DNA from 4 places in the Mixta mediterraneensis genome. Region 1 is predicted to be linked to each of the others. Evidence: riboswitches for the same ligand, from Rfam matches in the RefSeq annotation. Region 1 holds a riboswitch; each other region holds the start of a gene.
The links. A riboswitch is a leader RNA that binds a small molecule or an ion and turns the genes downstream of it on or off. The one in region 1 is predicted to bind thiamine pyrophosphate.
Positions count from the first base shown of each region.

Region 2: it holds a riboswitch for thiamine pyrophosphate, as region 1 does, so the genes downstream of both, thiB (thiamine ABC transporter substrate binding subunit) here and thiC (phosphomethylpyrimidine synthase ThiC) in region 1, are expected to answer to the same signal.
Region 3: it holds a riboswitch for thiamine pyrophosphate, as region 1 does, so the genes downstream of both, thiM (hydroxyethylthiazole kinase) here and thiC (phosphomethylpyrimidine synthase ThiC) in region 1, are expected to answer to the same signal.
Region 4: it holds a riboswitch for thiamine pyrophosphate, as region 1 does, so the genes downstream of both, QRY16_RS19595 (FAD-dependent oxidoreductase) here and thiC (phosphomethylpyrimidine synthase ThiC) in region 1, are expected to answer to the same signal.

Region 1 covers NZ_JASUAZ010000044.1:3,936-11,697, forward strand. The annotation lists gene QRY16_RS18175 (DUF1481 domain-containing protein) at 1-43, opposite strand, end outside; gene hupA (nucleoid-associated protein HU-alpha) at 114-386, opposite strand; gene QRY16_RS18185 (YjaG family protein) at 575-1,165, opposite strand; gene nfi (deoxyribonuclease V) at 1,228-1,896, opposite strand; gene hemE (uroporphyrinogen decarboxylase) at 1,899-2,966, opposite strand; gene nudC (NAD(+) diphosphatase) at 3,010-3,780, opposite strand; gene rsd (sigma D regulator) at 3,870-4,376, shown strand; TPP riboswitch at 4,467-4,565, shown strand; gene thiC (phosphomethylpyrimidine synthase ThiC) at 4,654-6,582, shown strand; gene thiE (thiamine phosphate synthase) at 6,579-7,211, shown strand; gene rpoC (DNA-directed RNA polymerase subunit beta') at 7,703-7,762, opposite strand, start outside.
Region 2 covers NZ_JASUAZ010000015.1:47,452-55,213, reverse strand. The annotation lists gene leuD (3-isopropylmalate dehydratase small subunit) at 1-238, shown strand, start outside; gene QRY16_RS11295 (MFS transporter) at 271-1,431, opposite strand; partial or broken gene sgrR (HTH-type transcriptional regulator SgrR) at 1,679-2,600, shown strand; TPP riboswitch at 2,658-2,762, shown strand; gene thiB (thiamine ABC transporter substrate binding subunit) at 2,809-3,795, shown strand; gene thiP (thiamine/thiamine pyrophosphate ABC transporter permease ThiP) at 3,771-5,381, shown strand; gene thiQ (thiamine ABC transporter ATP-binding protein ThiQ) at 5,365-6,066, shown strand; gene QRY16_RS11270 (DedA family protein) at 6,063-6,827, opposite strand; gene polB (DNA polymerase II) at 6,996-7,762, shown strand, end outside.
Region 3 covers NZ_JASUAZ010000011.1:70,177-77,938, reverse strand. The annotation lists gene QRY16_RS09585 (mannitol dehydrogenase family protein) at 1-1,013, shown strand, start outside; gene QRY16_RS09580 (GntR family transcriptional regulator) at 1,073-1,762, shown strand; gene fbaB (class I fructose-bisphosphate aldolase) at 1,867-2,919, opposite strand; gene thiD (bifunctional hydroxymethylpyrimidine kinase/phosphomethylpyrimidine kinase) at 3,064-3,864, opposite strand; gene thiM (hydroxyethylthiazole kinase) at 3,861-4,652, opposite strand; TPP riboswitch at 4,684-4,785, opposite strand; gene QRY16_RS09560 (flagellin N-terminal helical domain-containing protein) at 5,130-6,608, shown strand; gene QRY16_RS09555 (AEC family transporter) at 7,140-7,762, shown strand, end outside.
Region 4 covers NZ_JASUAZ010000054.1:13,509-21,270, reverse strand. The annotation lists gene QRY16_RS19620 (DsbA family protein) at 258-812, shown strand; gene QRY16_RS19615 (ASCH domain-containing protein) at 891-1,295, shown strand; gene QRY16_RS19610 (HesA/MoeB/ThiF family protein) at 1,357-2,328, opposite strand; gene QRY16_RS19605 (thiazole synthase) at 2,338-3,096, opposite strand; gene thiS (sulfur carrier protein ThiS) at 3,100-3,297, opposite strand; gene QRY16_RS19595 (FAD-dependent oxidoreductase) at 3,297-4,226, opposite strand; TPP riboswitch at 4,366-4,485, opposite strand; gene QRY16_RS19590 (alpha/beta fold hydrolase) at 4,727-5,596, opposite strand; gene QRY16_RS19585 (TetR/AcrR family transcriptional regulator) at 5,654-6,271, opposite strand; gene QRY16_RS19580 (hypothetical protein) at 6,337-6,474, shown strand; gene QRY16_RS19575 (M60 family metallopeptidase) at 6,868-7,762, opposite strand, start outside.

The sequences.
Region 1 (7,762 bases):
GAGGGAGGATCAGAGCGGTTAAACGCTGGTACAGCGGAGACATGGTAGTTGGCCTCTTAAACAAAAGGGGCGAAAACGCCCCCTGTTTTAAGGCTTGACCGCAGTGCGACGACTTACTTAACGGCGTCTTTCAGCGCTTTACCAGACACGAATGCCGGTACGTTTGCTGCAGCGATTTTGATCTCTTTGCCAGTCTGCGGGTTGCGACCGGTACGCTCAGCGCGGTGGTTCACTTTAAAAGTACCAAAACCAACCAGTTGTACAGCATCACCATCTTTCAGAGACTCAGTGATCGCAGCCAGAGTAGATTCCAGCGCTGCCTTAGCCTGTGTTTTAGACAGGTCAGCTTTTTCCGCGATCACATCAATCAGTTGAGTCTTGTTCATAAGTTATCCTTAAAGTGTATTTATCGCTTGCTAAGCAACGAGTGCGAGGGAAAAGCCATATTCTGGCACTCTTCAGCCTGCACGCACCGATAGCCACAATTTTCAGCCCCCCAAATGTAGACCAGACAGGGGGCCGATGTGAAGCCTCCAGGCGCGGTAATTCGGGCCTGAAGTCACGTTTTCTCGCCTTATTGCTGGAATTTTATACCGATGTTACTGATTCCCGCTTCACGCAGGTCCGCTCGAAGTCCTTTGATCAATTCAAGGTCACGCTCTTCGCAGCCTGCGAGCAGGCGAAAAATCTCCCATTGCAGGTCCCATTCATCAATGACGGCGGGGTTTTCACGTAGCTCTTCGTCAGTCATTTCACGACCTGTCTGCGTCATTTCCAGCATCGCTACAGTGGTGATCGAACTCTCGCTGACGTTAATCGCATGCTCCAGCGTTTCACCGCTTAACTGCGCATGCAGCACTTCACTTAACGCCACGCAGGCATCGATAGCGGGATAAACGCCATAGACTTCAAAAGCATCACCGTCAGGAATAGCGGCTTCCAGCTTTTCAAGTTGGCTGTCGAAATTGATTTTCGCGTCTTTGACCGTGAGGTTTTCCCAAATTAAATCGAGAATACGACGATAAAGCGCCGGATCGGCAAACTGCGTCTGCGCGCAAAAAGCCCAATAATTGGGAAACATGCGTTCGCAAAGACAGGCCATAAAAGTCAAATGCTGCCAGCTTTCCAGCTTCGCCAGACGCAGGTGAACGGGGTTTTGTAACATGAAGGTGGCTCTTATTCATTTAGCTGGCGGCAGTGTATCGCAAAAATGCCGCATAAACAGTGTTAAAGCGCGTTTTGCCAGCGCTGGAAAGCCGTTCGGTTTGAGGCAACGGCATCTGCCCACCGCGTAGGCTCAGGCAAACGATAGCCGCGCATACAGTTTTCTACCCAATGCAGCGCGCTGTCGAGACTCACGCGATGCCCTGTGGCAATAAACAGCGGATTGCAACGCAGCTTGCTACGCCATACCCAGCCAATCTGCTCACCTTTATCGATCAGAGGCTGACGGCTGCCTGGCTGTGCATCAACATCCTCATAACGGCCACACAAACGACGTTTTGCTACACCGATAGTGGGTACATCCACCAGCAAACCAAAATGGGATGCCACACCAAGGCGACGGGGGTGTGAAATGCCGTGGCCATCCACAAACAGCAGATCAGGCTTTTGTTCAAGCAACTGCCAGGCCGCCAGCAGGGCTGGATATTCACGAAAGGAGAGAAAGCCTGGGATATACGGCATGGTGGTTTCAATGCGTGCGATACGGTGTTCGACCAGCTTTAAGGAGGGATACTCCAGGAGGACCATAGCGGCACGCGTAACCGTGCCATCCTGCTCAAAGCCGACGTCCGCACCGCCAATAAAACGCGGCGGCAGCACGTCAAAATCATCCTCCCGCACCACATCAGCGGCACGTTGAAGTTGCTCAGCACGTAGTGCGGCGATATCCATTTTTACTCCTGATGCCAGGGTCGAGACAAGCGATGCACCGCTTCAACAAACGCACCCGCGTGTTCAGGTGGGACGTCCTGATGAATGCCGTGACCAAGGTTAAACACGTGTCCCTCACCTTTGCCAAAACCTTCCAGAATTCCGGCAACTTCCTGTTCAATGCGTGCAGGCGGTGCATACAGCATAGAAGGATCCATATTTCCCTGCAAAGAGACTTTGTCGCCTACGCGGCGGCGGGCATCACCTATATCCGTCGTCCAGTCAAGACCCAGTGCATCACAGCCAGTTTCCGCCATCGCTTCCAGCCATTGTCCCCCACCTTTAGTGAACAGGGTAATCGGTACGCGGCGACCTTCGTTTTCGTGCAGCACGCTGTCGACGATTTTATGCATGTAATAAAGTGAAAATTCGCGATAATCGCGACCGGTAAGTACACCGCCCCATGTATCGAACACCATCACCGATTGTGCCCCGGCGCGGATCTGCGCATTCAGATACAAAATGACGCTATCCGCCAGTTTATCCAGCAGCGCATGCAGAGTTGTGGGATCGGCATACATCATCTTTTTAATTTTAGTGAAAGCTTTGCTGCTGCCGCCTTCAACCATATACGTTGCCAGTGTCCAGGGGCTGCCTGAAAAGCCAATCAGCGGGACTGCGCCTTGCAGATTCTTGCGAATAGTACGCACCGCGTTCATTACATAACCCAGTTCTTGTTCTGGGTCAGGAACCGGCAGGCGTTCAACATCGGCACGGCAGGTAACAGGGTTTGAGAAGCGCGGGCCCTCACCGGCTTCAAAGTACAGGCCGAGACCCATTGCATCGGGGATGGTCAGAATATCGCTGAAAAGGATCGCTGCGTCCAGCGCATAGCGGCGTAGCGGTTGCAGCGTCACCTCACAAGCCAGCTCGGCGTTTTTACATAGCGACATAAAATCACCCGCTTCGGCGCGGGTCGCTTTGTACTCCGGTAAGTAACGCCCGGCTTGTCGCATCATCCAGACCGGTGTGACATCAACCGGCTGACGTAACAGGGCGCGCAGGTAACGATCATTCTTCAGTTCATTCATTTTAAGGCTCTCTCAATTTCAGGCGCGTAGTGTAGCACTTTCCTTATGCACCGGCGCGGCAGATGGCTACGGTGTCTTCTATCAGACGGCGCGCCACAGTGCCAGGCGGCGGTAATACTGGCAGCGCGTCATAGCGGAACCAGGCGGCATCCAGCAGCTCCTTGCCATCATGTTGCAGTTCGCCACTGTCATATTCCGCCATAAAAGCCACCATGAGCGACTGCGGAAAAGGCCAGGGTTGAGAAGTCACATAGCGTACATTTTTTACCCGCACGTTACTCTCTTCCATCACTTCACGCGCGACAGCTTGTTCCAGGGTTTCGCCCACTTCGACGAATCCCGCCAGCACGGTATAAACGTTATTGCGATGCCGCGCGTGATTCGCCAACAAAATTTCCTCACCACGCCGTATGGCAACAATGATACAGGGTGCAATTTGTGGGTAATAACGTTCACGACAATGGCTGCACAAACAGGCGAACTCAAGTTTGCTACGGTGCATTTCGTGGCCGCAATAGCCGCACCATCGATGGGAACGATAAAATTCAGCCAGCTGAACACCCCGTCCGGCAAGTTGAAATAACCCAACCTCTTCATCAATTAATTGCCGTACCGACAGCATACTCTCGGCACGCGATTCGCAGATGAGCCAGACTTTTTCACCTTGCCACTCGCCAATGACCTGACCTTTACTGCCGACTAAGCCAAACTTCTTTGCAGTTCCATGCGGCAAATCGCCCTGCGGTAGCCAAAGTTTTTGCTCATGGCTGACAACCCACCATCCAGCGTCTACGCTTGAGATCTCGCATTGCATTTTTTTCGTCATCCTTAGCGTTAAACAACACGCTGAAGTCCTGATGTTAAGTGTGTAGACAAACAACTATAACTCACATGGAGTTAGATATGCTTAACCAGTTAGACGTACTGACCGAGCGCGTAGGTGGCAGCAGCGAACTCATCGATTCGTGGCTTGAAGCCCGTCGTCAGCTCCTGGTCGCTTATTACCATTTAATAGGAATGAAACCTAACAAAGAGGCGTTAACGACGCTGGATGAACAGGCGCTGGATAATTTTTGTCACGGCTTAGTCGACTACCTTTCTGCCGGGCATTTCAGTATTTACGAGCGCGTGGTGAGCGAAATGAATGGCGACAACCCAATGATTGCTGCAGCACAGTTCTATCCGCCGCTTGAGGCAAATACTGAACGTCTGATGCAGATCTATGATGGTCACTTACAGCAATCGATTGACGATGATAACTGCATGACTTTCCAGCAAGCCCTGTCTGAAGTGGGGGAAGTCCTGGAAGCACGCTTCACGCTGGAAGATAAATTGATTCAACTCACATGGGATCACCAGCTGGCGCGCCCACCGGTAGCTAACGATAATCACCTCACTCGCCCCGCTTAGCGTTAAGCGCATGTAAATATCTTGTGATTATCTATCAGCCCTTCTATGCTGGATGGGTTTTGACGACGAAAGTCTGATAAACCCGTTTTTAATTTCTTGTCGGAGTGCCTTAGGGCTGAGACCGTTCATTCGGGATCCGCGGAACCTGACCAGGTTAGAACCTGCGTAGGGAACAAGAGTAAATTTTATCCGTACGCTGGCAACACGTTGTCCACCGTATCGCTTACTCCTTCCGAACTCCGGACAAGCAACGTTCCCCTTTAACTGGAAAATTGCTATGTCTATGTCGAAAACCAACCGTCGCGAACAACGTGCCCAGGCGCAGAAATTTATAGATTCACTACAGGGCGGCAGCGCATTCCCTAACTCTAAACGCATTTGGATCACTGGCAGCCGTAATGACATTCGCGTGCCAATGCGCGAAATACAGCTCAGCCCAACCCTGGCGGGCGGAAGCAAAGATAATCCTCGTTATGAAGACAACGAAGCGGTGCCCGTGTATGACACTGCGGGTGCCTACGGCGATCCCGAGGCGCAAATTGATGTACACCGCGGCCTTGAAAAGCTGCGTGCGGGCTGGATTACCGAACGCAATGACAGTGAAAACCTCGGGCAAACAAGCTCAACCTACACCCAACAGCGCCTGGCCGATGACGGTCTCGATCATCTGCGTTTCGAGCATTTGCCCAAACCACGTCGTGCCAGAGCGGGCCGCTGTGTGACGCAGCTGCATTATGCACGTCAGGGCATCATCACACCTGAGATGGAATATATTGCGCTGCGCGAAAATATGGGTCGCGAGCGTATTCGTGGCGATGTGTTGCTGCAACAGCACGCAGGACACAGCTTTGATGCGCACCTGCCAGAAAATATTACCCCCGAGTTTGTCCGACAGGAAGTCGCCGACGGTCGCGCCATTATTCCCGCCAATATCAATCATCCTGAATCGGAACCAATGATCATTGGCCGCAACTTCCTGGTGAAGGTGAACGCCAATATTGGTAATTCAGCGGTTACGTCTTCGATCGAAGAAGAAGTGGAAAAGCTGGTCTGGTCGACTCGTTGGGGAGCCGACACGGTAATGGATCTTTCCACCGGGCGTTATATCCATGAAACCCGTGAATGGATCCTGCGTAACAGCCCGGTTCCGATTGGTACCGTGCCCATTTATCAGGCGCTGGAAAAAGTAAATGGCGTGGCAGAGGACCTTAACTGGGAAATTTTCCGCGACACGTTGCTGGAGCAAGCCGAGCAAGGCGTTGACTATTTCACCATCCATGCCGGCGTGTTGTTGCGTTACGTGCCGATGACTGCCAAACGCCTGACCGGTATTGTTTCGCGTGGCGGCTCGATTATGGCTAAATGGTGTTTATCGCATCACAAAGAGAGTTTTCTTTATCAGCATTTCCGTGACATCTGTGAAATCTGTGCCGCCTATGACGTTTCGCTGTCGCTGGGAGATGGCTTGCGGCCCGGCTCGATTCAGGATGCCAACGACGAAGCGCAATTTGCCGAACTGCATACGTTAGGTGAGCTGACGAAGATCGCCTGGGAATATGATGTTCAGGTGATGATTGAAGGTCCGGGGCATGTACCCATGCAGATGATTCGTCGCAACATGACGGAGCAGCTGGCGCACTGCCATGAAGCGCCGTTTTACACCCTCGGTCCACTCACGACTGACATCGCACCGGGATACGATCATTTCACTTCAGGTATTGGTGCAGCAATGATTGGCTGGTTTGGCTGTGCGATGCTGTGTTACGTCACGCCAAAAGAGCACCTTGGTCTGCCAAATAAAGAAGACGTGAAGCAAGGTTTAATCACTTATAAGATTGCCGCCCATGCCGCCGATCTCGCGAAAGGTCATCCCGGCGCGCAGATCCGTGATAACGCCATGTCTAAAGCGCGTTTTGAATTTCGCTGGGAAGATCAGTTTAATCTGGCACTGGACCCCCATACGGCACGGGCTTATCACGATGAAACGCTGCCGCAAGAATCCGGCAAAGTGGCACATTTTTGCTCTATGTGCGGCCCCAAATTCTGTTCGATGAAAATTACACAGGAAGTGCGCGACTACGCCGCACGTCAGGAAGCCGCCGCACAGCCGATTGAAATTGGCATGGCAAAAATGTCCGATACTTTTCGCAGCCGTGGAGGAGAACTTTACCACTCTGCGGACGCTATTCAGGAGGAGAAAATATGAATGCATTTCCCGCAACCGCGCCGCGCTTAGGGCTTTATCCGGTAGTTGATAACGTAGAGTGGATTGAGCGGCTGCTGCAGGCTGGCGTGCGCACCATTCAGCTACGGATTAAAGATCAACCTAACGAGGTGGTGGAACCGGCTATCGCTCAGGCTATTGCGCTGGGTAAACGCTATCGCGCACGCCTTTTCATCAATGATTACTGGCGACTGGCGATCAAACATCACGCCTATGGCGTGCATCTTGGGCAGGAAGATCTGGATGTTGCGAACCTTGAACTGATTAATCAGGCAGGATTACGCTTAGGCATTTCGACGCACGATGATACTGAGCTGGATCGTGCCCTGGCTTTGCGTCCCTCTTACATTGCGCTCGGGCATATCTTTCCTACGCAAACAAAAGAAATGCCTTCTGCGCCGCAGGGCTTAACCGAACTGAAACGTCATCTGGCGCGCTTGCAGGATATTTCCACCGTGGCGATTGGCGGCATCAGCATCGCGCGAGCCCCTGATGTGCTGGCAACTGGCGTGGGTAGCATCGCGGTAGTTAGTGCGATTACAGAAGCTGCTGACTGGCAGGAAGCAACACGTACTTTGCTGGCGTTGGCCGAACCTGAAACCGTTAGTTAACGCGGTAATGGAACGCGCCTCCACATTCGCGTATTTACTGCTGCAATTGTGGATTTAAAGCTGGGAAGCCGTGCACAGTGATGAAGCTCGTCACTGGCGCGGCTTGTTTGTTCTGAGTAAAGTTGCTCCCGTCAGGCAAGCTTCGCCTGTCCAGGGCCGGTTCCCTCCTCTTTCTGGCCCTGTTTCTCTCCCCGTTCATGGCTAGTATTCTTGCTCAGGATTATCTGTTTCACTGCCACACTCAACAGGAGCAATGCTTGCCCGGTGTTGTTGGCCAGCGGTCGTTCACGAGACAGTTAACAGACGATGACGATCGCAAAGTGGAAATGGATAACAGGCTGGATATGTGGCTCACGCAGCGGGTGAAAACTGGACAGCAAAAGCTTTGGTATCGTTATTCACAGCAGCCTCAATGGCGATAAGTGAAATAGGCTAAATGAAAGACATAAAAAAACCCTGCCAGGCAGGGTTTTTTATTACATGACTAACGATTATTCGTCGTTATTACCACCGAGACCAGCATTCAACAGCTCAGCCAGGCTCGCTGAGGC
Region 2 (7,762 bases), on a different contig from region 1:
ACTGAGCGATAAAGACGTCAATGAGATGTTCGAACGGGTTGCTGCTCAGCCAGGCATCCGTTTCACCGTCGATCTTGAAGCGCAAACGGTTATCGCTGGCGATAAAACCTATCCGTTTGAACTGGATAGTTTCCGTCGTCACTGCATGATTAATGGCCTCGACAGCATTGGCCTGACGCTGCAACACGAAGCGTCAATCTCCGATTACGAGCTCAGCCAACCGGCTTTCCTGCGTTAATTGCTATGGGCGACTTTCGGGTCGCCTTTTTTTTAGCCATTACGAACCCGCGCTGTCAGGGCAAAAGCCGCTATCGCCAGGCCTAACGCCAGCCAGTACACCGCGATGTGGCCCAGGTGTTCGCTTAACGTTCCCTGAATCACCCCCGCCAGGATCATTCCCGTTGAAATCGAATTCGTAAACATCGTGGTGGCCGCCCCAGGCCTTCCCGGCATTAAATCCTGAAACCACAACATACCAATACCGGCGATAATGCCGATAAATACGGCGTTAAATAGTTGCAGGAGCAATAATGCATTACGCGAACTGAACAGCACCAGACCAAGATAGAACACAATACCGGCTGCCAGAGCGATCAATATCAGGTTACGTTTCCCGATGCGCTTCGCACAATAGCCCGCCAGCAGCATCACCGGAATTTCCAGACTTGCCGCCATACCCATTAACAAACCAGCCAGCTTTTCTGGCAATCCCAGCGTGCTGCTGATATACAGCGGCATATCAATGATATACATGGTATTACAGGTCCACATTATCATCGAAGCGATGAACAACATGCGTACATCACGATTACGCCAGCCGCTGATGGGTATGCCACCACTGTGCATCAGCGAATCCGCGCGTGGTACCGATGGCAGCGTAAACCAAATCAGCAGGATACAGATAAAGAACAGCGTCGCCGCCACCATAAACAGCGTGATGAAACCGTAATTAAGCGCTAACGTGAATGACAACGGCGGCCCAATCACCCACGCCAGCGACAGCTGCGCACGCATCACTGAACTGAACATCACTGCTTCGCGTGCTGACTGATCGGCATATTCACGTGCCAGCGCAAAAATTTGCGGTATTGACACGCTGGCCAGTGCTGACAGCAGCACGCCAAGCGTGATCAATGTCAGATAATGACGTGTAAAGGCAAACAAAATGGCATTACACAGCGCCATCAGACAGCAGAACAAAATAATATGACGGCGATCGCCCACACTGTCCGAACGTTTCGCCACCATCATGCTGACCACAATCCCTGCAATCGCGTTGAGGGTAAAAAATAGCCCAACCCAGAAAGGACGCGCCTGCACTTCACGGGTCAAAAACAGACTGAGCGTCGGCGCCTGTAATGCACCCGCCACGCCAATCATGAACGACGTCACCATAAACGCGAGATAAACTGGATTGACGCGCGATTTCATACCGCAATCCCTTTAAAATGAGGAAAAAAGAAGGGTAGACAATAGCGTGCATCCTAAAAAAAGCCAGCGGTGAAAAACCTGCTGGCGGTGTAATTACACCCTACTCAGAATACGATCCCGCATGGCTGCGCGATCATGGCAGAGCGCTATTTATTGCTAAATGCCCCCCGCTCTTCCAATGAGATCAAGTTTGTTTCTAATATGAGGCAGGAAAAACAGAGCGCTTTTTACCGGGAGTTCCTCTTTTATGCCCTCATCGCGCCTTAAGCAGCAATTTATTCGCCTGTGGCAAAGCTGCCAGGGCCAGACGCAAATCACCACGCTGAATGAGCTGGCGGAATTGCTGCACTGTTCACGTCGCCATATGCGTAACTTGCTCAACGCTATGCAAGTCGCCGGTTGGCTGATTTGGCAAGCGGAAGCCGGGCGTGGCAAACGTTCACAGCTAGCGTTTTGCTATACCTGTCTGGCGTTGCAGCAACAGCGGGCCGAAGATTTGCTGGAACAGGATCGCATCGATCAACTTGTTCAGCTGGTTGGCGATAAAGACCAGGTGCGCCAGATGATTAGCGCCTGTCTGGGCCGCAGCTTTCGCCAGGGCAGGCGTATTTTACTATCGCCCGCGGCTCAATTTGCTGCCCGGATCGCCACTGCGTCGCTCCGAAACGCATATAGCACGACAAATTTTCAGTGGATTAACGCGTATAAATGAGGAAAAAGGGGAAGCTGAAGCCAATATTGTGCATCACTGGCAGCGAATCTCATCACTGCACTGGCGTTTTTTCTTACGTCCCGCAATCCGCTTTCATCACGGGCGAGAATTAGAAATGGCCGATGTGATAAGCAGCCTGGAACGGCTGCGTTATCAGCCCCTGTTTTCGCATCTGCAACACATCACTTCTCCCGCCCCCTGGACGCTGGACATTACCTTAAGTCAGCCCGACGACTGGCTGCCGTGGTTACCTGGCAGCGTGAGCGCGATAATCCTGCCGCGTGAATGGCCGGAGCGGCGCGATTTTGCCCGTCACCCCCTTGGCAGCAGGCCTTACAGCGTAGTGCGCAACCAGCAAAGCCAGCTAAAAATCACCGCCTTTGATGATTATTTCGGTTTTCGCGCCTTAATTAATGACGTTTCAATTTGGGTGCTGCCGGATATTAGCGATGAGCTGGTTTACGCCGCCGACGCTGTGATCCTTTCACCCTGGCCGCGAAATGACTAGAATAACGCGTTCTCAACGGGGTGCCGCTTGCGATTGCCGTAAGATGCTGAGATATACCCGTCGAACCTGATTCGGTTAGTACCGACGTAGGGATTTGAGAGGCCAGCCAGCTCAGATCCTTTGCGACTCAACGACCATTCTCCTGAAGGAGCGCAAAGTGTTAAACAAAGTCCTGTCCCTGTTGCTGCTGTTGTCGGCCTCTGCTTTTGCCGCTAAACCGACTTTAACCGTTTACACCTACGATTCGTTCTCCGCTGACTGGGGACCCGGCCCGGCGGTGAAAAAAGCCTTTGAAGCACAATGTCATTGCGAACTGAAATACGTGGCGCTGGAAGATGGCGTATCGCTGCTTAATCGCCTGCGCATGGAAGGTAAAAACAGCAAAGCCGATGTTGTTCTGGGCCTGGATAATAATCTGCTACAGGCCGCGCAGCAGACCGGCTTATTTGCTGCCAGCGACGTAGACACCAGCAAGCTGCAACTGCCTGGCGGCTGGCAGGATAAAACCTTTATCCCCTTCGATTACGGCTACTTTGCCTTCGTCTATGATAAAAACAAACTGAAGAACCCGCCCAAAAGCCTGAAAGAACTGGTTGATAGTCCAGAAAAATGGCGCGTTATTTATGAAGATCCACGCACCAGTACGCCGGGTTTAGGCCTGCTGCTGTGGATGCAAAAAGTGTATGGCGATCAGGCACCCCAGGCATGGCAGAAGCTGGCGCAGAAAACCGTTACCGTTACCAAAGGCTGGAGTGAGGCCTACGGTTTGTTCCTGAAGGGTGAGGGTGATTTGGTGCTCAGCTACACCACATCTCCCGCTTACCACCTTATTGAAGAGAAAAAAGATACCTATGCGGCCGCGCCGTTTGCTGAAGGGCATTACCTGCAGGTTGAAGTCGCCGCGCAACTGGCCAGCAGCAAACAGCCAAAACTGGCGCAGCAGTTTATGCAGTTCATGTTGTCGCCCGCCTTCCAGCACACGATGCCAACCGGCAACTGGATGTATCCGGTTATAAAAACCGATCTGCCGGCAGGTTTCTCGTCGCTGAGCATACCCAATACTGCGCTGCACTATTCTTCACAACAGGTTGCCGCCCACCGCTCAGAATGGATTAATGCATGGCAACGCGCCGTCAGCCGTTAATGCCGCTCTGGCTGATTCCCGGCCTGCTCGCCACGCTGCTGTTAGGCAGTGTGGCGCTGCTGGCCTTTTCTACGCTATGGATGGCCGCGCCAGACACGCCCTGGCACAGCGTATTGCAGGATGAATATCTGCACCACGTTATCGCCTTTTCTTTCGGCCAGGCGCTGCTATCTGCATTGCTGTCGCTGCTGCCTGCGATTGCGCTGGCGCGTGCGCTTTATCGTCGGCGCTTTCCCGGCCGTCAGCTGCTGTTGCGCCTGTGCGCAATGACGCTGGTGCTGCCCGTGTTGGTGGCCGTATTTGGCCTGCTCACGGTTTATGGTCGCGTCGGCTGGCTGGCGCAGATCTGCCAGTTTTTTGGCATCCGTTATGGCTTTTCGCCGTATGGGCTGCAAGGCATTTTGCTGGCACACGTTTTTTTTAATTTACCGCTGGCGACGCGTTTGATGTTACAGGCGCTGGAAAGTATTCCGGCTGAACAGCGCCAACTGGCCGCGCAACTCAACCTGCGCGGCTGGCACCATTTTCGCCTGCTGGAATGGCCATGGCTACGCCGACAGGTGCTGCCCACCGGCGCGCTGATATTTATGCTGTGCTTTGCCAGTTTCGCCACCGTGTTATCGCTGGGCGGCGGGCCACAGGCAACCACTATCGAACTTGCCATTTTTCAGGCGCTGAGCTACGACTACGATCCCGGCCGGGCGGCGCTGCTGGCGCTCATTCAGCTAATCTGTTGCCTGACGCTGGTGCTGCTTAGCCAGCGTTTCAGTAAGGCGATCCCGGCAGGGAGCAGCCAGTTGCGCGGCTGGCGCGATCCACAGGATTCGTATTTTGCTCGCCTCAGTGATGTGTTGTTGATTGCCCTGGCGTTGCTGCTGCTGCTCCCCCCGCTGCTGGCGGTGATTGTGGATGGCCTGCACGGTGGGTTACGCGGCGCGCTGGTCCAACCCGCGCTGTGGCAAGCCACGTTGACTTCGTTGCGGATTGCATCCGGCGCGGGTCTGCTATGCGTGCTGCTCACCATGATGCTGCTGTGGAGCAGCCGGGAACTGCGTTTGCGCCAGCGCAACGTCGCGGCGCAAATCATGGATACCAGCGGTATGCTGATCCTGGCGATGCCCGGTATCGTGCTGGCAACAGGCTTCTTTCTGCTATTTAATGCCACCATCGGTTTGCCCACTTCTGCTGACGGTTTGGTCATCTTCGCCAATGCACTGATCGCTATCCCTTACGCTTTAAAGGTGCTGGAAAATCCTATGCGCGACATGGCTGAGCGTTATGCAAATCTGTGTGGATCGCTCGGCATCAGCGGCTGGAACCGGCTGCGGCTCATTGAGCTGCGCGCGCTGAAACGCCCGTTAGCGCAGGCGCTGGCCTTTGCCTGCGTGTTGTCGATGGGTGATTTTGGCGTGGTGGCGTTATTTGGCAATGCGGATTTCCGCACCTTACCGTTCTATCTTTATCAACAGATCGGTTCCTATCGCGGCGCAGACGGTGCGGTTACCGCCCTGTTGTTACTTGTGCTCTGTTTGTTACTGTTTACCCTGATGGAAAAATTACCGGGCCGCCATGCTGACTCTGAATAACCTTACCTATCTTTATCAGCATTTACCGATGCGCTTCAGCCTGAGCGCGCAACGTGGCGAGCGGCTGGCAATCCTTGGCCCTAGCGGCGCGGGCAAAAGCACGCTGCTGAGCCTGATTGCGGGTTTTCTGCCCGTCAGCCAGGGAAGCCTGCACATTGACGGACACGATCATACCCAAAGCGTACCGGCGAAGCGCCCGGTTTCGATGCTGTTTCAGGAGAATAACCTCTTCCCGCACCTCAACGTACAGCAGAATATGGCGCTGGGATTACATCCCGGTCTCAGGCTGAACCCCACCCAACAGCAGCAGCTTGCAGAGATTGCTGAGCAGGTGGGATTGCGTGATCTGCTGACGCGTTTACCGGGCCAGCTATCAGGCGGACAACGTCAGCGTGTCGCGCTGGCTCGCTGTCTGTTACGCGATCGGCCAGTGCTGCTGCTGGATGAACCCTTTTCAGCCCTGGATCCGGCGTTACGGGGAGAAATGCTACAGCTGGTGCGTTCAGTGTGCATGGCGCGCAACATCACTTTACTGATGGTGTCGCATAGCCTGGAGGATGCGCAGCAAATTGCGCCACGTAGCGTCGTGATTGTGGATGGTCGGGTTTACTGGGATGGCGCAACCGAACAGCTACTGTCGGGCGACACGCGGGAAGCCGATGTGCTCGGCATCCCGCGCCGTTAATTAAAGAATACCTGCCACAGCAGATGACGGAATACTGGCATCATCGGATGGAACTGAATCGCTACCAATGCGCCAGCGGCCACGATAAGCCCGAGCGGCGTCAGCCAGCGCAGACGTTGCAGCGGCAGATACGCGGTTACCCAGTCCTGACTTTTCCCGCTGCGCCACCAGCGCCAGCATAGCCAAATGCCCAGCCAAACCAGAATTGCAACCAGCAACAGCAGCCAGCGAAAGCTTCCCTCCTGCGCGGCTTTTGGCACATCAATTGCCACTCCCGCCAGAATGCCCGGCAGCAGATAGAGCGGCGGCCACAAAATACAGCCGATTAGATTCGGCAGCAGGAACTTACGCACCGGCAATTCCAGCATACCCGCCGCTAGTGGGATCAGCGGACGCGTTGGCCCGACAAAACGTCCCACAAGAATGGTAAACATGCTGTGCTGATGCAGCGCGTGCTCGGTTTTATCCAGTAATCCTTTATATTTTTGTAAGTATTTCCAGCGATGCAGCGGCCCCTGAAATTTCCAGCCAATGCCATAGGAAACCCAGTCGCCAATTAAACAACCGACGAAACCCGCCGCCCAGGCTGGGTATAACCCTATTTGTCCGCTACCCACCAGCGCGCCGAGACTGGCCATCAAAACCGTCCCCGGCAGCAATAATCCCACCAGCGCCAGCGATTCAAGAAATGTCACCAGTGCAACGGCAAACAACGCCCACTCCAGCGACTGCGTAAACAGGTGTTGAACCCAGGCTTCCATAACCTTCCTTAAAAAAAGCACAAGACTGGATTGTCCTGAGCCTGGGGTACAGCGTCAAGGCAAGAATTGTACGCTGATATTGATAAACCACAGCGGCGAGTGCTGTATAAATATCCATGTTATACTTCGCTCACGTTTGTTTCTGAAGCCGGCTCGTCTGGAGATAGTGTGAATACGCCCCGCGCAGGTTTCCTGCTCACTCGCCACTGGCGCGACAGCGCACAAGGCACCGAAATCGTCTTCTGGCTGGCCACCGACGAGGGTCCGCAGCGCGTGGTGCTGCCGGTACAAGAATCGGTGGCGTTCATTCCCTGCGAATTTCAAACGCAGGTTGAAGCGCTGCTGCAAAATGAACGAGAAGTACGCCTTCAGCCTTTGCAGCTAAAAGATTTTCGCCGCCGCCCGGTATTGGGGCTTTATTGTCAACAGAACCGACAGCTGCAATGGATTGAAAAGAAACTGCGTGAGCACGGCATTCCGGTCTACGAAGCGGACATCCGTCCACCCGAGCGCTTTTTAATGGAGCGCTTTATCACGGCGCCAGTGTGGTTCAGCGGCGACACGCAAGGCGCAAGCGTGATGAACACGCGTCTGAAACCTCATCCTGATTACCGTCCGCCATTGAAATGGGTATCGCTGGATATTGAAACCACTCAGCACGGCGAGCTGTATTGCATTGGGCTGGAAGGCTGCGGTCAGCGTCAGGTTTATATGCTCGGTCCGCCTAACGGCGATGCCAGCCAGCTTGATTTCGACCTGATCTATCTCGCCAGTCGCCCGCAGCTGCTGGAAGCGCTCAACAACTGGTTTGCTCAATACGATCCTGATGTGATTATCGGCTGGAACGTGGTGCAGTTTGACTTGCGCGTATTACAGAAACACGCCGAGCGCTACAAAGTGCCGTTACGTCTGGGGCGTCAGCAAACGCCGCTGGA
Region 3 (7,762 bases), on a different contig from region 1:
CCATTCGTCGTCGTCGCGCTGCCGGTTTAGCGCCGTTTAGCGTGATGTCCTGTGACAATATGCCGGAAAACGGCCACGTCACGCGCAACGTGATCGTACAGCTGGCGCAGCATCAGGATGAGGCATTAGCCGACTATATTCAGCAGCACATTACCTTTCCCTCGACCATGGTCGATCGTATCGTGCCCGCCATGACTGACAGCGCCTTTGAACAGCTCAGCGCCCGCCTGGGTTCCGCCGATCCCGTGGCCGTTGAAGCGGAACCGTTTTTTCAATGGGTGATTGAAGATAACTTTGTCAGTGGACGCCCCGCCTGGGAAAACGCAGGTGCCGAACTGGTAAACGATGTCCTGCCATTCGAAGAGATGAAGCTGCGCATGCTGAACGGCAGCCATTCATTTCTGGCCTATTTAGGCTTTCTGGCCGGTTATGAACACATCAGCGACTGTATGGCAGACGGCCATTTTCGCGCCGCCGCTCGCGCCTTAATGGTAAACGAGCAAGCACCGACGCTGCGCACTCAGGGCATTAATTTGCAGGAATACGCCAGTAAGCTTATTGCCCGCTATGAAAATCGCGCCATTAAGCATCGTACTTACCAGATTGCGACCGATGGCACCCAAAAACTGCCACAGCGTCTGCTCGACAGCCTGCGCTGGCATCTGCGCAACGGGAGTCGTTGCGATCTGTTATTGCTTGGCATCGCCGCCTGGATGCGTTATGTCGGTGGCGTTGATGAGCAAGGCCAGCCGTTCGAGATCCGTGATCCTCTGAAAAACGAGCTGACAAAGTGCGTAGCAAACAGCGAGGAAGGAGAAGCACGCGTGCGCGCGCTGCTGGGAATAAAAACGGTTTTCGGCGAAGATCTCCCGCAAAATGTCGAGGTTGTTGCACGATTAACGGATTTTTATCAGCAACTTTTGCAGCAAGGTGCCCGCGCTACCGTTCACCACCTTATGAATCAGACAGCATTGCGCACTAGCAAAAGCGCTGGCGCAGATGTAGCGCGCTGATTAGACTGATTCTTTCTTATCGGGCTGGCTTTTGCCAGCCGTAATACGGATATTGCTGCATGTCGATCGCCTATACCATTACTACCAGCGAACCAGTGAATCAGCAGATATATCGGTATCTGCGCAAAGACATCGTTACCTGTGTGATTCAACCGGGTTCGCTGTTGTCTGAAAAAGACGTTTCTGCTCGCTTTAATGTGTCACGTCAGCCGGTGCGTGAAGCGTTTATTAAGCTGGCAGAGGCTGGACTGGTACAGGTGTTGCCACAGCGCGGCACCTTCGTTCGTAAAATTTCTGCCAAAGGCGTTGCCGATGGCCGCTTTATTCGGGAAGCAGTAGAAATCTCCGTCGTGCGTCGCGCCGCGCAGGAAATTGAAGCGCCAGCACTGATGGCGCTGGAGTACAATTTACAGCTGCAAAATATGGCCTCTGAACGACACGACAGCCAGACGTTTCTTAGCCTGGATGATGAATTTCATCGCCTGATCGCTGAAAGCATCAACTGCGCGCTGGCGTGGGAAACGGTAGAAAATATCAAGGCGGCAATGGATCGGGTACGTTTTTTAACGCTAAGCGAAGTCTCTCCACCAGAGCGTTTGATCCAGCAGCATGAAGAGATTTTCACTGCGCTGAAACAGCATGATGCCGATGCAGCAGAAGCAGCGATGCGTCGTCATTTGCAGGAGATGATTTTTTCTATTACACCAATAGCGGAACGCAACAGCGAGTGGTTTGAAGAAGGATCCTGAGCCAGCTCACTGCCCCTTCCACAACCAGGGCCAGCGGGTGCTGGCCTTTTTAGCCTTATCGAACGCAGCGGGAATTCACCCGTCGGCGGGAAAGCCAGTTTGAATTACGCAATCGTCACATCTTTAGACAAATACACATCCTGTACGGCATTGATCAATGCGACGCCATCTTTCAGTGATTTTTTAAATGCCTTACGACCCAGTATCAGCCCCATGCCACCGGCACGTTTATTAATCACCGCCGTGCGCACGGATTCGGCAATATCCGTTTCCCCGGCTGAAGCACCGCCAGAGTTGATCAGGCCAGCGCGCCCCATATAGCAGTTGGCAAGCTGATAGCGAACCAGATCGATTGGATTCTCTGTGGTCAGCTTGCTGTAGACCCGCTCGTCCGTATGACCAAATTTCACGGCGTTATAACCACCATTATTTTCCGCCATTTTTTGCTTAACAATATCCGCACCAATGGTTGCCGCCAGATGGTTAGCCTGCCCGGTCAGGTCAGCGCTGGCGTGATAATCCACCCCATCCTTTTTGAAATCGTTATTGCGCAGATAAGCCCACAGAACCGTGACCATCCCTAGTTCATGTGCCCGCTCAAACGCGGCGGAAATTTCTTCAAGCTGACGACGTGATTGCTCAGAACCGAAGTAAATCGTCGCGCCAACCGCTACCGCGCCCATATTGAACGCCTGCTCCACGCTGGCATAGAGCGTCTGGTCATATTGCGCCGGATAGCTCAGCGTCTCGTTGTGGTTCAGTTTCACCATAAACGGAATGCGATGCGCATAGCGCCGTGACACTGAAGCCAGCACGCCGTAGGTTGATGCCACGCAGTTACAACCAGCTTCAATGGCCAGCTCAACAATATTCTTTGGATCAAAGTAGTGAGGATTTGCAGCAAACGATGCGCCGGCCGAGTGCTCAACGCCTTGATCCACCGGCAGAATAGACAGATAGCCGGTTCCCGCCAGGCGGCCGGTATTATACAACGTTTGCATATTGCGCAGCACCGCAGGAGAACGGTTGTTATCGATCATGACGCGATCGACAAAATCCCCGCCTGGTAAATACAGGCTTTCCGCTGGAATGGTCATGCAGCGATGTTGGAGAAGGGAATCAGCTTCCTGACCCAATAACTGTACGATGTCCGTCATGTAAGCTCCTGTTAAATGTCGAAGATGAACCGGCACCCGCCGATTCGACCCCAACAGCCTGGACCGGAATGCCCCGTCGATGCAAATTGCTGACTCCATTTTTCAGACGGATCCGCAGAAAAAAGAGGCCCTTCGCGCTTTGCCCTACCACCATTGATGAAAATGATGCACCGGTCCAATGCCTTTCCCGACTTCCAGCGAGTCGGCCTGTAACAGAGCCTGTTGTAGCCAGGCTTTAGCTTCGCTCAGGGTATCGTTCCAGTTCTGATGACGTGGCCGCAACGCCGCCAGCGCCGCCGACAGGGTACAACCCGTGCCGTGGGTGTGCCGCGTATTAACGCGAGGTGCGGTAAAGCGCTGCTGCGCCGAACGCGTGATCAACCAATCGGGGCTCTCTTCGTCACTCAGATGGCCGCCTTTCATTAGCACCGCCTGGCATCCCAGGGCCAACAAGGCTCCCCCCTGGGTCAGCATCTCGTCTTCATTACGCGCCATTTCACACTTTAACAGCGCCGCCGCTTCGGGCAAATTAGGGGTAATCAGTGAAACCTGTGGCAGTAACAACTCACGTACGCTGGCAATGGCGTCAGGCGAAAGCAGGGCATCGCCGCTTTTTGCCACCATCACCGTGTCGAGTACCACAAACGGCAAACTGGCTCGTTTCAGGCGATTAGCTACCCGCTCAACGATCGCGGTTTCCGCTAACATGCCGATTTTTGCGCTGTCGATACGCACATCATCCAGCACTGAATCGAGCTGGGCCGCCACGAAATCAGGTTCGACACGGTAAACCGACTGCACGCCACAGGTGTTTTGTGCCACCAGCGCGGTGATAACGCTGGTGCCATAGGCGCCTAACGCAGAGAAAGTTTTCAGATCGGCCTGGATTCCCGCGCCGCCGCTGGGGTCGGTTCCGGCGATAGTTAAGGCATTAATCCGCTTCATACTGCCACCTCCAGCAGCCATAACGCATCAAGGAAAGCGGCGACAAAACTGCCCGGACCTTGCGACTGTGCGGCAGCTTTCTCACCCGCTAACGCCATGATACGGCAGGCGCTGGCAGCGTTAAGCAACGCATCCCCCGGCAAACTGGAAAACGCCGCCACCACCGCAGATAAAGCACAACCGGTGCCAACCACACGCGTCATGAGCGGGTTGCCGCCAGCGACGCTTAAAGTACGCGCGCCATGAGTAACGTAATCGACTTCACCCGTAACGATGACAATGGTTTGATAGTCGCGAGCAAGTTGTTGAGCGGCCTCCAGGGCGGCATCGGCCTGATGCAGACTATCGACGCCTCGCCCGCCAGCCGCCTGCTGCGCCAGCGCTAAAATTTCTGAGGCGTTACCGCGAATCGCGGCAGGTTTCTGGCGAAGCAATTGCTGGCAGAATTCGCTGCGTAATTTAAGCGCGCCAACCGCGACCGGATCGAGCGTCCAGGGCGTACCCGCTTTATTCGCAGCGGTTACTGCGGCCTGCATGGCAAGCTGGCGATCTCGCGTTAAGGTGCCGACATTTATCAGTAACGCATCGGCAAAACCGCTGAACTGAGCGGCTTCGTCAACATCAATGACCATGGCGGGGGAGGCATTCAGCGCCAGCAGCACGTTGGCGCTGAAGGTTTGTACAACGTCATTGGTCATGCAGTGCACCAGCGGCGCGTGTTGACGGAATTGATGCAGAATGGGCGCGACGAGCGCGTCAGAAAGGCGTTCAGGTTGATGTGTCATCATAACTCCCAACCGGCGAACAAGAAGGCAAATGCGGTCAGGCATCAGACTTCCCTACGCTGGCATTATCCAGTTCAGGTAATACGGGTATTTCTCAGCCCTTCCCTTGCGGAAAGCGGCACCCCGAGTCGTTAAGTCACTCTCATTACATTTCACCAGCATACGGGAAGTGTCGCTTGCAACACAAGCCAGCCTGACTGCATATGCCTTCTTGAGCGCCGGACACAGATACCCCCGACTTCCCTTTAGGCATTATCCAGCGGCTGAAAAAATAATGGTACATAGCGAGCTCTTCAAGCGACTGATGTATCAGCCATAACACTGGGCAACATCTCAGAAAGCGCTGAGCAGGAAAAAAAGAAATAAAAAAGGAAGTTAAAGTTTTTTTGGAGGGTGACGATAGTAGGTATGACGGCGCTGAAGCCGACGGGTTGAAGCCCACACCTTAACCAAATGACTTGATAAACAGGAACTTTTACCATGGCTCAAGTAATCAATACCAACAGCCTCTCGCTGATCACTCAGAACAACATTAATAAGAACCAGTCTGCTCTGTCTACCTCTATTGAGCGTCTGTCTTCTGGCCTGCGTATCAACAGCGCGAAAGATGACGCTGCGGGCCAGGCAATTGCCAACCGCTTCACCTCTAACATTAACGGTCTGACTCAGGCGGCACGTAACGCTAATGACGGTATCTCAGTTGCACAAACGACTGAAGGCGCACTGTCAGAAATCAACAACAACTTACAGCGTGTACGTGAACTGACCGTGCAGGCACAGAACGGCACTAACTCTGATTCTGACCTGTCTTCAATCCAGGACGAAATTAAATCACGTCTGGACGAGATCGACCGCGTTTCAGGTCAGACTCAGTTTAACGGCGTGAACGTGCTGGCAAAAGACGGCACCATGAAAATCCAGGTGGGTGCTAACGACGGTCAGACCATCGACATTGATTTGCAGAAAATTGATTCTTCTACACTGAATCTGTCTGGTTTCAGCGTTAAAAATAACGATGCTGTTACTACCAGCGATGCAATCACCGCGTTTGGTGATACAACAAGCACTACGGCAACTATTGATTATTCAACCACTACTCTTTCAACAGGTGCGTCAGCTGGAACGGGTGCTGCTATTTCTGGTATTTCTAAAGATACCAGTGGAAACTATTTTGCTCAGGTAACTGGAGGTGATAAACCAGGTTATTATGCTGTTACTGTTGATAGTGATGGCAAAGTTACTATGGATAGTGGTGCAACAGCTGAGGCTACAACTCCTACAGGCCTCACCGCAGCAACCAGCATTACCACAACTACCGGCGGTACTGATGTTGATTTTGGAGACGATACCGCCACGGCTTCGTTGGGTACTGTTAGCCTGGTTAAATTACAAGATGCTAATGGCAAAGATACTAATACCTACGCTCTGAAAGATGCCGATGGTAATCTTTATGCAGCGAATGTTGATGAAGATACCGGTGCTGTTTCAGTTAAAACAGCAAGCTACACCGATGCTGATGGCAAGCCTGTAACAGATGCTGTAGTTAAGTTAGGCGGCACCGATGGTAAAACCGAAGTTGTAACTGACGCTGCTTCTGGTAAAACCTACGCAGCAGCAGATTTGAAAGACGCAGACCTGTCAAGCACAGATAATACTGTTGAAGCTGTGGCTGACGGCAAAACTGCAGACCCTCTGGCAGCTCTTGACGCAGCGATTGCACAGGTAGACAAGTTCCGTTCAAGCCTGGGTGCAGTACAGAACCGTCTGGACTCTTCTATCACCAACCTGAACAACACTACTACCAACCTGTCTGAAGCACAGTCTCGTATTCAGGATGCTGACTACGCTACTGAAGTTTCAAACATGTCTAAAGCACAGATTATCCAGCAGGCGGGTAACTCCGTGTTGGCGAAAGCGAACCAGGTTCCACAGCAGGTACTGTCACTGCTACAGGGCTAATAGCTCATGGCTCCCCGCTTTTGCGGGGAGCTTTATTGTTTCAACCGTAAAAATATTGCTAATGCAGTATATTTACCGATGAAATCGTTGAGATTTTATTCATTAACCGAATTCAACCGGCAGTTTTTTTATTACGTTCAAGCCGGGCAACCAAATTCACCATAAAATGCCGGGCCTTAGCGGTATTATTTTCCAGACTAAAGGTCATCTGTTAATTATTCCCCGGTTTACGTTAATATCCTGACGGTACATATGCTGCTATTTTTTATGTCCAGTGATTCAGTCAGGAATGCGTCCACTTTCTGTTAATTTTGGCGTAAAATAATAACTCAGCGTTATATTCCTCTATTCTGACAGAGAAAAATATCTCTCCAGTTATTACCGAACTGTTATTAAAGATAATCACCTGCGCGGATTTATCACTGCTCTTTAATCCTGAACAACTTTTCTCATTTCGGACAATCAAAGCGTTACGAAGCTGGCAACAACCTGTTAACCTTGTTGCATTGAACCACTGACTCTTCATCGCTTATGCCAACCTTGCTGAATACGCTCAGCCATCAAATCTATTTATCCGCACCGCTGTTTGTTCTTATCTTGCTGGGCTACTGCCTGACGCGCGTCGGTAAATGGCCCGCCACCATCAGTGAAGGCATGAACCGCTTTGTCTTCAATGTCGCCCTGCCCTGTATGCTGTTTCGCGTAATGAGTGATTTTTACAAAAGCCCGCCGGTGGATTTTCGCCTGTTGCTGGCTTTTTTTGGTAGCTGCCTGCTGGTATTTATTGTGGGGCGTATACTGGCGACACACATATTTAAGCTGGATGGCGTAGCCGGTTCAGTATTCGCACTCGGTGGGATCTTCTCAAATAATGTGATGTTGGGCATTCCGGTGGCAACCGCCCTGCTAGGGACAGAAGCCTTGCCCTCGGTGGCGCTGGTACTGGTCTTTAACAGCCTGATCCTCTGGACGCTACTCACGCTTTCGGTTGAATGGGCTAAGCAGGGTAACGTCTCGCTAAAAGGTTTAGGCCGCACGCTGATAAGCGTGCTGAAAAACCCGCTGATCATTGGCATTCTGAGCGGCACCGCATGGAGCTTTTTACAGCGCCCGCTGCCGTTAATTGCCGCTGAACCGTTGCGTATGCTGGCGTC
Region 4 (7,762 bases), on a different contig from region 1:
GATCACATAACTCTATGCCTGTCTTTTTTCACCCGCACATTTCTGGGGATTCCCCAGGGGATGCCGGGGCATAAATTTGAATCCGCTGAGTTTACCGATTTTTGACGCCTTCTGTCCTGTATTAAACCTGAGTTTTAGTAAGGGAAAGGTATTTACTTTAATTTTTGTAACATTTAAGCGGTAAACTTAACAACCTGATACAACTAACATTTGTCTTTTCCTTTGCACGCCTACTACCACGTCTGAGAGGGATCATCATGAGTCAGAATGCCACGTTAACTACCGATCCGCTGGTTTGGGGACACGGTCCCAGGGTATTCGAAGTGTTTCTGGAACCTACCTGCCCTTTTTCTGTACGCGCCTTTAATAAATTTGACGCATTGCTAAGCGAAGTCGGGGAAGACAAGATGACACTGAAAATTCGCCTTCAGTCTCAGCCCTGGCATATGTTTTCTGGCGTCATTGTACGCTACATTTTGGCGGCTTCATTACAGGGTAAAGACGCGGCGAAAGCGGTGATGAAAGCGGTTGCCGATCGTCGTGAAGAGTTTGAATTTACCGATCATTGCAGCGGCCCCAATATGGATGCCACGCCAAATCAGATCGTGGCGCGTCTGAAAGCATATAGCGGCATTGATGCCTGTGAAGCCTTTGCCCGGCCCGAATTGCAAACTGAGATTAAGTGGCATTGCAAATATGCGCGTCAGAACGGTATCCATGTGTCACCGACCTTTATGATTAACGGCTTAGTGCAACCGGACATTAGCAGTGGTGATGATATCGCTGACTGGGCCAGACGCATCCTGGCATAATTAGCCCTTGCCCGCTGTAAATGATACGGCGGACATTTTCCTTCTTGTCCTGACATTAAAGATAGGGTGACGCCATTGATGCTCGAACAATTAAAAATCAAATACCCCAACGCGCTTGCCTGGCCTTTTGGTGATTCAGCAGAATTAGCTAATCAGCTAGCTGCCCTGGTGATTGCCGGTAAAAAAGTTGCCAGTTGCGGCTCTTTACAGTCGTGGAACGCGGATGCGCTTAAACCACAGCCAGGCGGCTATAACATTATCCTCAACGGTGAAAATCAGCCGGTATGTGTGATTCGTACTACTGGCCTGTTCCTGACGCGTTTTGATCGCGTTACGCCAGAAATGGCCATGCTGGAGGGCGAAGGCGATCTCAGCCTTGATCACTGGAAGCGCGAGCATCAACGTTTTTTCCAGCAGGAAGGTTATTTTCAGCCTGACATGGAGCTTATATTTGAGACTTTCCAGTTAGTGGAAGTGATTTAGAAAGGCCATAGGGATTGATAAGACGCTAATGGCCTGTGCTGGTTATATTACCGGTGGAGTATTAGCGCTTTCTGTTATCCGCCACCAGTGCCAGTTTAGCAACGCCTCGCTGTTCCAGTGCGCGGGCTGCTTGTGCAGCACGAAGGCCACTGGCACAGACCAGCACGATGCGCCGATCGATCGGCGGTTGCCAGTTGACGAGCTGTTCGGGCAACACACGCTCCACACGGCTGGCAATACTGACCGGCGCTTCTTCAACACTGCGTAGTTCGACGATGCAGTCGTCATCATTCAGCTGATGTGAATCGATAAAAGCGAATCCTGGACTTTCCGGCTCTTCCGCACGTTCAAAGCGAAACTGGCGCATATGCCAGCCAACAAAATCACAATTGATCATGCAGCCGAGCGGAGAAAGTTCGAGCTGCAGCAATATGCTGAGGGCCATTTGTGCCTGTAACGCACCAAGCGTGGCTACCGCAGGTCCCATTACGCCAGCAGTATTGCAATTCGCGGATGCGACAGGCAATTGTGGGAACAGAGCGCGATAACTTGGCGCGCCTGCACAAAAACTCCCAACATAGCCTTGTCGCCCCAAAACTGATGCGCACACCAGGGGAACACGGCGCGGAAAACAGCTATCAGACAGTTGATAAGTGATGGCAAAATTATCGGCTGCATCAATAACCAGGTCGATGCCATCTAACGCGTCTGCTAACCGGCTGGCGCTGAGCGCATCAGGAACCGCCTCTACTTTGCATTCGGGATTACGCTGCGCTAACGCGCGTTGGGCGCAAATTACTTTAGCCTCACCGATGTCCGCCATGCCAAACAGCGTTTGTCGATGCAGATTATGCAACTCGACCACATCGCCATCATAAAGACGGATAAATCCAACCCCCGCCCCAGCCAGTAACGGGAGCAGTGTGGAACCCAGTCCGCCTGCGCCAACCACCAGCACGCGCGCGCTGGCTAAACGCTGCTGGCCTGCTTCTCCGATCTCTGGCAACATTGTTTGCCGCTGATAACGATCCATCTTTTATCCTTAGCTGAGCTGGGCCAGACCAAAAATCGGCGTAGAAGCCGCAGCCATTTCGCGCCGCTGCATCATGCCAGCCTGCTGCGCAATCAGCCCGGCATCAATTGCCGAAGCGAAGGCGCCAGCCATACTCACCGGATCGCCCGCTTTGGCGACAGCGGTATTCAGTAAAATGCCATCAAAGCCCAACTCCATCGCATGGGCGGCCTGGCTTGGCGCGCCAATACCTGCATCAATAATCAGTGGAATATCTTTAAACCACGCGCGCATTGAGCGCAGCCCTTCAATGTTGCGCAGCCCCTGACCAGAACCAATTGGCGCTCCCCACGGCATCAGCAGTTCACAGCCCGCTTCCAGTAGCTTTTCACCCAGAATCAGATCTTCAGTGGTATAGGGGAAAACGTTAAAACCCTCCATACAGAGAATGCGAGCGGCTTCCACTAACGCAAAGGGATCGGGCTGCAACGTATCAGCGTGGCCAATCACTTCCAGCTTGATCCAGGATGTGTTGAACAGCTCACGCGCCATCTGCGCCGTGGTAACCGCTTCTTTGACCGTATGACAACCGGCGGTATTCGGTAAAATCCGCTTATTGAGCTGCTTAAGCAACTCCCGAAAGGCCCCGCCCGCGTTGCCTTCGCGACGCAGGCTAACGGTAATGATTTCGGCTCCTGAAGCATTAATCGCCTGCTGTAAAATTTCTGGCGAAGGATACCCGGCGGTGCCCAGTAAAAAGCGCGACTGTGGCTGAAAATCATAAAACATCACTTATCCTCCCTGCATTGGCGACAACACTTCTAACTGGCTGCCCGCTGCGATTTTCTGTATTTCATATTGCGAACGCGGAATGAATTCGCCATTGATAGCGCTGGCAACGCAACTGGCATCAATTTGCTGTTCACGCAGCAGTTCGGCCAGCGTGCTGGCTTCAGTATCAATCGTGCGGCCATTGAGATGAATACGCATTACCTACTCTCCTGGGTCAGTTGCTGCATCAGTTTTTCGGCCATTATCGGTGCCAGCAAAAAGCCATGACGATACATACCATTTACATAAAACAGGCCATTTTCGTAGCGAACTTCTGGCAGATTATTGCGATAAGCAGGACGCAAACCGGTGCCGCTTTCAACTATACGGGCTTCAGACAAGGCTGGATGAATGGTGTAGGCTGCGCTGAGCAACTCCATCATGGCACGAGCGCTAATGGGGCTGTCATCATGACTTTCTACCATAGTGGCGCCCAGCATGAAGCGCCCTTCCGCACGCGGCACCAGATAGCATGGAAAACGAGGGTGGAGCAGCCGTACCGGGCGTGAAAACTGTACCTCATTACTTTGCAGGATCAGCATTTCGCCGCGCACCGCCCGAAGTTCGGGCTGCGCCTGAACGGCATGGACCCCGCGGCAGTCAATAATTTGCCCGCTGGCTTTGCCGCTGTGAAAAGAAACACCGGACTGAAGGAGTTTTTCACGCAGCTGCTGCATCGCATGCCGGGGATTAAGATGGGCTTCACTGGCAAAGTACAAACCGCGTGCGAAACGATTTTCCAGCGCAGGTTCAATGTCGCCAGGCGCAACCCATTGATGTTCCGAGGTCATTTTAGCAAAGCGTGTTAGCTCCTGACTGTCGCGCGGCGGTGCGATCACCAGCGTGCCGTTATGCTCAACGCCATTAACACGTTTTGCCCACCACGCGGCAGAATGCTGTCCCCAGTCGATAACGGCTTGCGGCGCACTTTCCGCTTCACACCATGGGGCAAGCATACCGCCCGCCCAGTGTGACGCCGGGCAGCATTCATCTTTGCAGATTACATCAACCGTTTCACCACGTTCGGCTAACAGCGTTGCGACACACAATCCTGAAACACCGCTGCCCAGTACCGACCAACGGCTCATAATACGCGCTCTGCTAGCGAAGCAGTTTGATTGAGAGAGATCATCACTTTGGCCTCGTCATTTAACAGCGAAGACCCGTGATACAAGAAAGGGAAAAGCAGGAGCAAGACATTACGGCCCTTGCAGCAAGGATTTCAAAACAATGAAATCCGAGTCTTCCTACGCCAGTATCAACTGGGTCAGGTTCTAAGGGTCGCTAAGCCGCGCGCTGCGCTATTAGCCTCTCAGTCTCTTTGGCGAGACTCCCCTGACAGGTTCTATTTGTATTTTAAGGGCGCGGATTCGTCAAGTACATGCAGGGAAATATCTCCCGTGCATTGTTTGCGACTTCCTGTGCGAAGCCTGTCTCACAGGGACGATGAACCTACCGTCGAATGCACTTTTGCAGTAACGCGCAGCCTCTTTCAATGGCTTTTTTGCTGCGCTTCTGCAAATAAACTGCCGATTCGATAATGCGCTGCCAGAGATCAGTTTCTGTTACTGAACAAAACGCAGCCATTTTATGCCGTAAAAAATATCTGTAACGCGTCGGCTAATAGTGAGGGTTGTTCTTCAGGAATAAAATGCCCGCTATTCGCAATGGTTAAGCTTTCAACCTGACTGGCAAATGCGCGTAACGGCGTGGCCATATCCGGGATTGATCCTTGATCGGCGCTCACCGCTAACAGCGGAACAGTAAGTTTTCTCTCTTTCAGGCGAGCGCGGTTTTGTTCGGCGGATTGCGCCAGCGAACGATAAAACGCTAAAGCGGCGCGTAGTGCACCAGGGCGGCAAAAAATACGCAAATACTCGGCCATGACTTTTTCATCAAAAATATCCGGGTTTTTCGCTTTACGTTTCAAAAACCAGTCAAGATAAATCGATTCCCGTCCGCTGATTAACATTTCCGGCAGATCGCTGACGATATGAAACGCAAAGTGCCAGGTTTTCCAGGCTTTATCCGGCGCGATCGGCAATGCATCTGGCAATGTAATACCGGGAATACCTGCATCCAGCAGCGCCAGCTTTATTACCTTGTCGGGAAACTGAGCGGCCAGCGGAAACGCGACCCATGCGCCAATATCGTGACCCACCAGATTGAAACGGGTGATATTCAATTGTTGAAGTAACGCGACGATCAGCTGCGCCACGGTTTCAGTGTCATAGCCGTTGACCGGTAAGTCGGAATCACCCTGCCCCGGCAAATCGACTGCAATCACGTGAAATTTTTCCGCTAATCTCGGAATGACAAATCGCCAGGCGAAGCTGCTCTGCGGAAAGCCCGCCAGCAATACCACGGTTTCAGCATTCTCCTCACCAGCGCTGAGGTAATGCAGGCGCTGATGGTTAACCAGAGCAAAGTTTCGCTGGTGCTCAATGACATCTTTCATCTGCTTTCTCCTGAATATTATTTAGGTAATGATCGTTTCCTATTAGGGGAAAAATTTTTAGCTGAGGATTTTTAACGCCAGCGGCACGATAGTTTCATCAGGGCGTGTTGGCGCAATTTTCCCTGCTACGCGCATGCCAAGCACGATACACAACATCAGCGAGGCCGTTGCATCTGCATTGAGTTCAGCGTTGATCGAGCCATCTTGCTGTCCTTGCTGAATGAGCAAAGTGAGAGTTTGCAAATTGCGCGTCATCGCTTCACTTACCGCCTCGGCAAGATCCTCCTCAAGCGTCTGCAGTTCCACTGCGCTGCCCGCCACCAGGCAGCCGCGCTTCCCTTCAAGATCTCGTACCGAATCGACGTAAAAATGCAGAAGAGCCTCAAGCCTGGCGAAACCTGTCTTGCCGGATTCCAGCCGGGTGCGTAGCTCGCCATTACGCAACGACAGATAGCGTGCAAATACCTGCGCAAATAACTGGCGTTTATCGCTGAAGGCTTTGTAAATACTGCCCGTGGTGAGCTGCATGGCCTCGCTGAGATCACCCATCGACGTGGCATGGAAGCCTTTTTCACGGAACACCAGCATTGCTCGATCCAGTACTTCGTCGAGCTGGAATTCGCGTGGCCGACCACGGTATTTGGCAAGGATTTGTCTGGACAACAGTTCGCTCACTTAGGAAATGATCATTTCCTATAAGCTAGCGGAAAATACGCTTGAAGTGAAGCGAGGAATGAGCAGTGCAGCAAATCCTGTTGCCGCGCCTGCTCAGTCAGCCAGATTTGCGCTTCACCCAATGTAGAGAACTGACCTTCACCGAGAGCGAGATGAAGGCCGATATCAAAATCACGTTAAGTATGTTTCTGCTGGCTAACTGAATCGCCACAGCGACTGACGTGAACTGCAAGCGGGTGATCGTTTCATACTGCAAACCATTAAAAACAGCAAAAAGTACGCTTTCATGCGTCTTTTGCATTTAAACGTCCGAAGGATTTACCGATACCCATGCCGGACAGGATGTTTGTCGATTTCAAAGCATCAAGGGAGGCGCAATATTATGTGGGATAAAAATTCCGGAAAGCGCAAACCGCCAGAGATAAAACCCTATATAATCAAATAATTAAATGGAATCTCGCGAGAGTCATTCTGTTGATTTGGCAATCTCTGTTAATCACTTCACACTTTCCAGTAAATTCAGAAAGGCGCAGTCCAGTAAAGAATATCAGACGCGCCTTTCGCGAAGACAGGATGAACGGGTATGCAACGTTTTATTATTTACAAGCGGCGTGCATGTTTTTGGCACCCAGCTCGCGCCACACAGCCCATTCATCTCCCGTACCTGGTTTATCCCCTACGGTCCACCACCCGTTCAACCAGGTTTTGCCATTGTAAGTCACCTTCACACAGGGATTTGGATAGGTTTTCTCCTGCTTCCATGAATTGTTGTCAGCGGTATCATCACCCGTAATGTCAATGTGGTGACTCATTTCTGCACGACGGTGGCCTGAATAGAGTTCGGCAGTCACATGGGCGAGATAATGACCCGCTTTCAGTCCGGCCTTGATTTGCCCGTTCAGGCTAATTCCGTCAGGGATGGTGTGGCCGTCTTTGCTCAGGGACCACTGGTAGTGAATGTTTCCCTGGTTGTAGTCAAAATTGGCTTTCGCTTTTAAAACCACGGGCTTGCTGCTTTCCATTTGATGATCGCCAGTGACGACCACCTGTGGCGCACTGACCGTCACCTTAATCAGCGCTTCCCCTGTTTTACCCGCTTTATTCGTAGCCGTTAAGCGGAAGGAAGCCTCGGTGTCCGTTAAGCCAGCCGGTATCACAATATCCGTTCTGGCAGCATCTGGTGTGCGGGCTGTAATGCGATCGTTACCGGCTATCCTCTCCCATTTATACGTCACATCCTGTTGGTTTGTGGTTGCGCTGACGCTATAGCTGTAACTGGTGCCAACTGTACTGATAGCATCAATCGTGGCGCGGCTTAGGGTAACCGTAGGGGCTGATACATTTTGCGCCTGTGAATAATCAAATTTGATGTTGCTGTCACGGTTTTCCCAGATAGGATCGGTCATCCAGGGCAACGACAACTGTTTAATGTGATCTTTGGTCGTTTGGGCGGGCGGCAGTCCCCACTTTTCATAAAACGGTGTGAGGTCA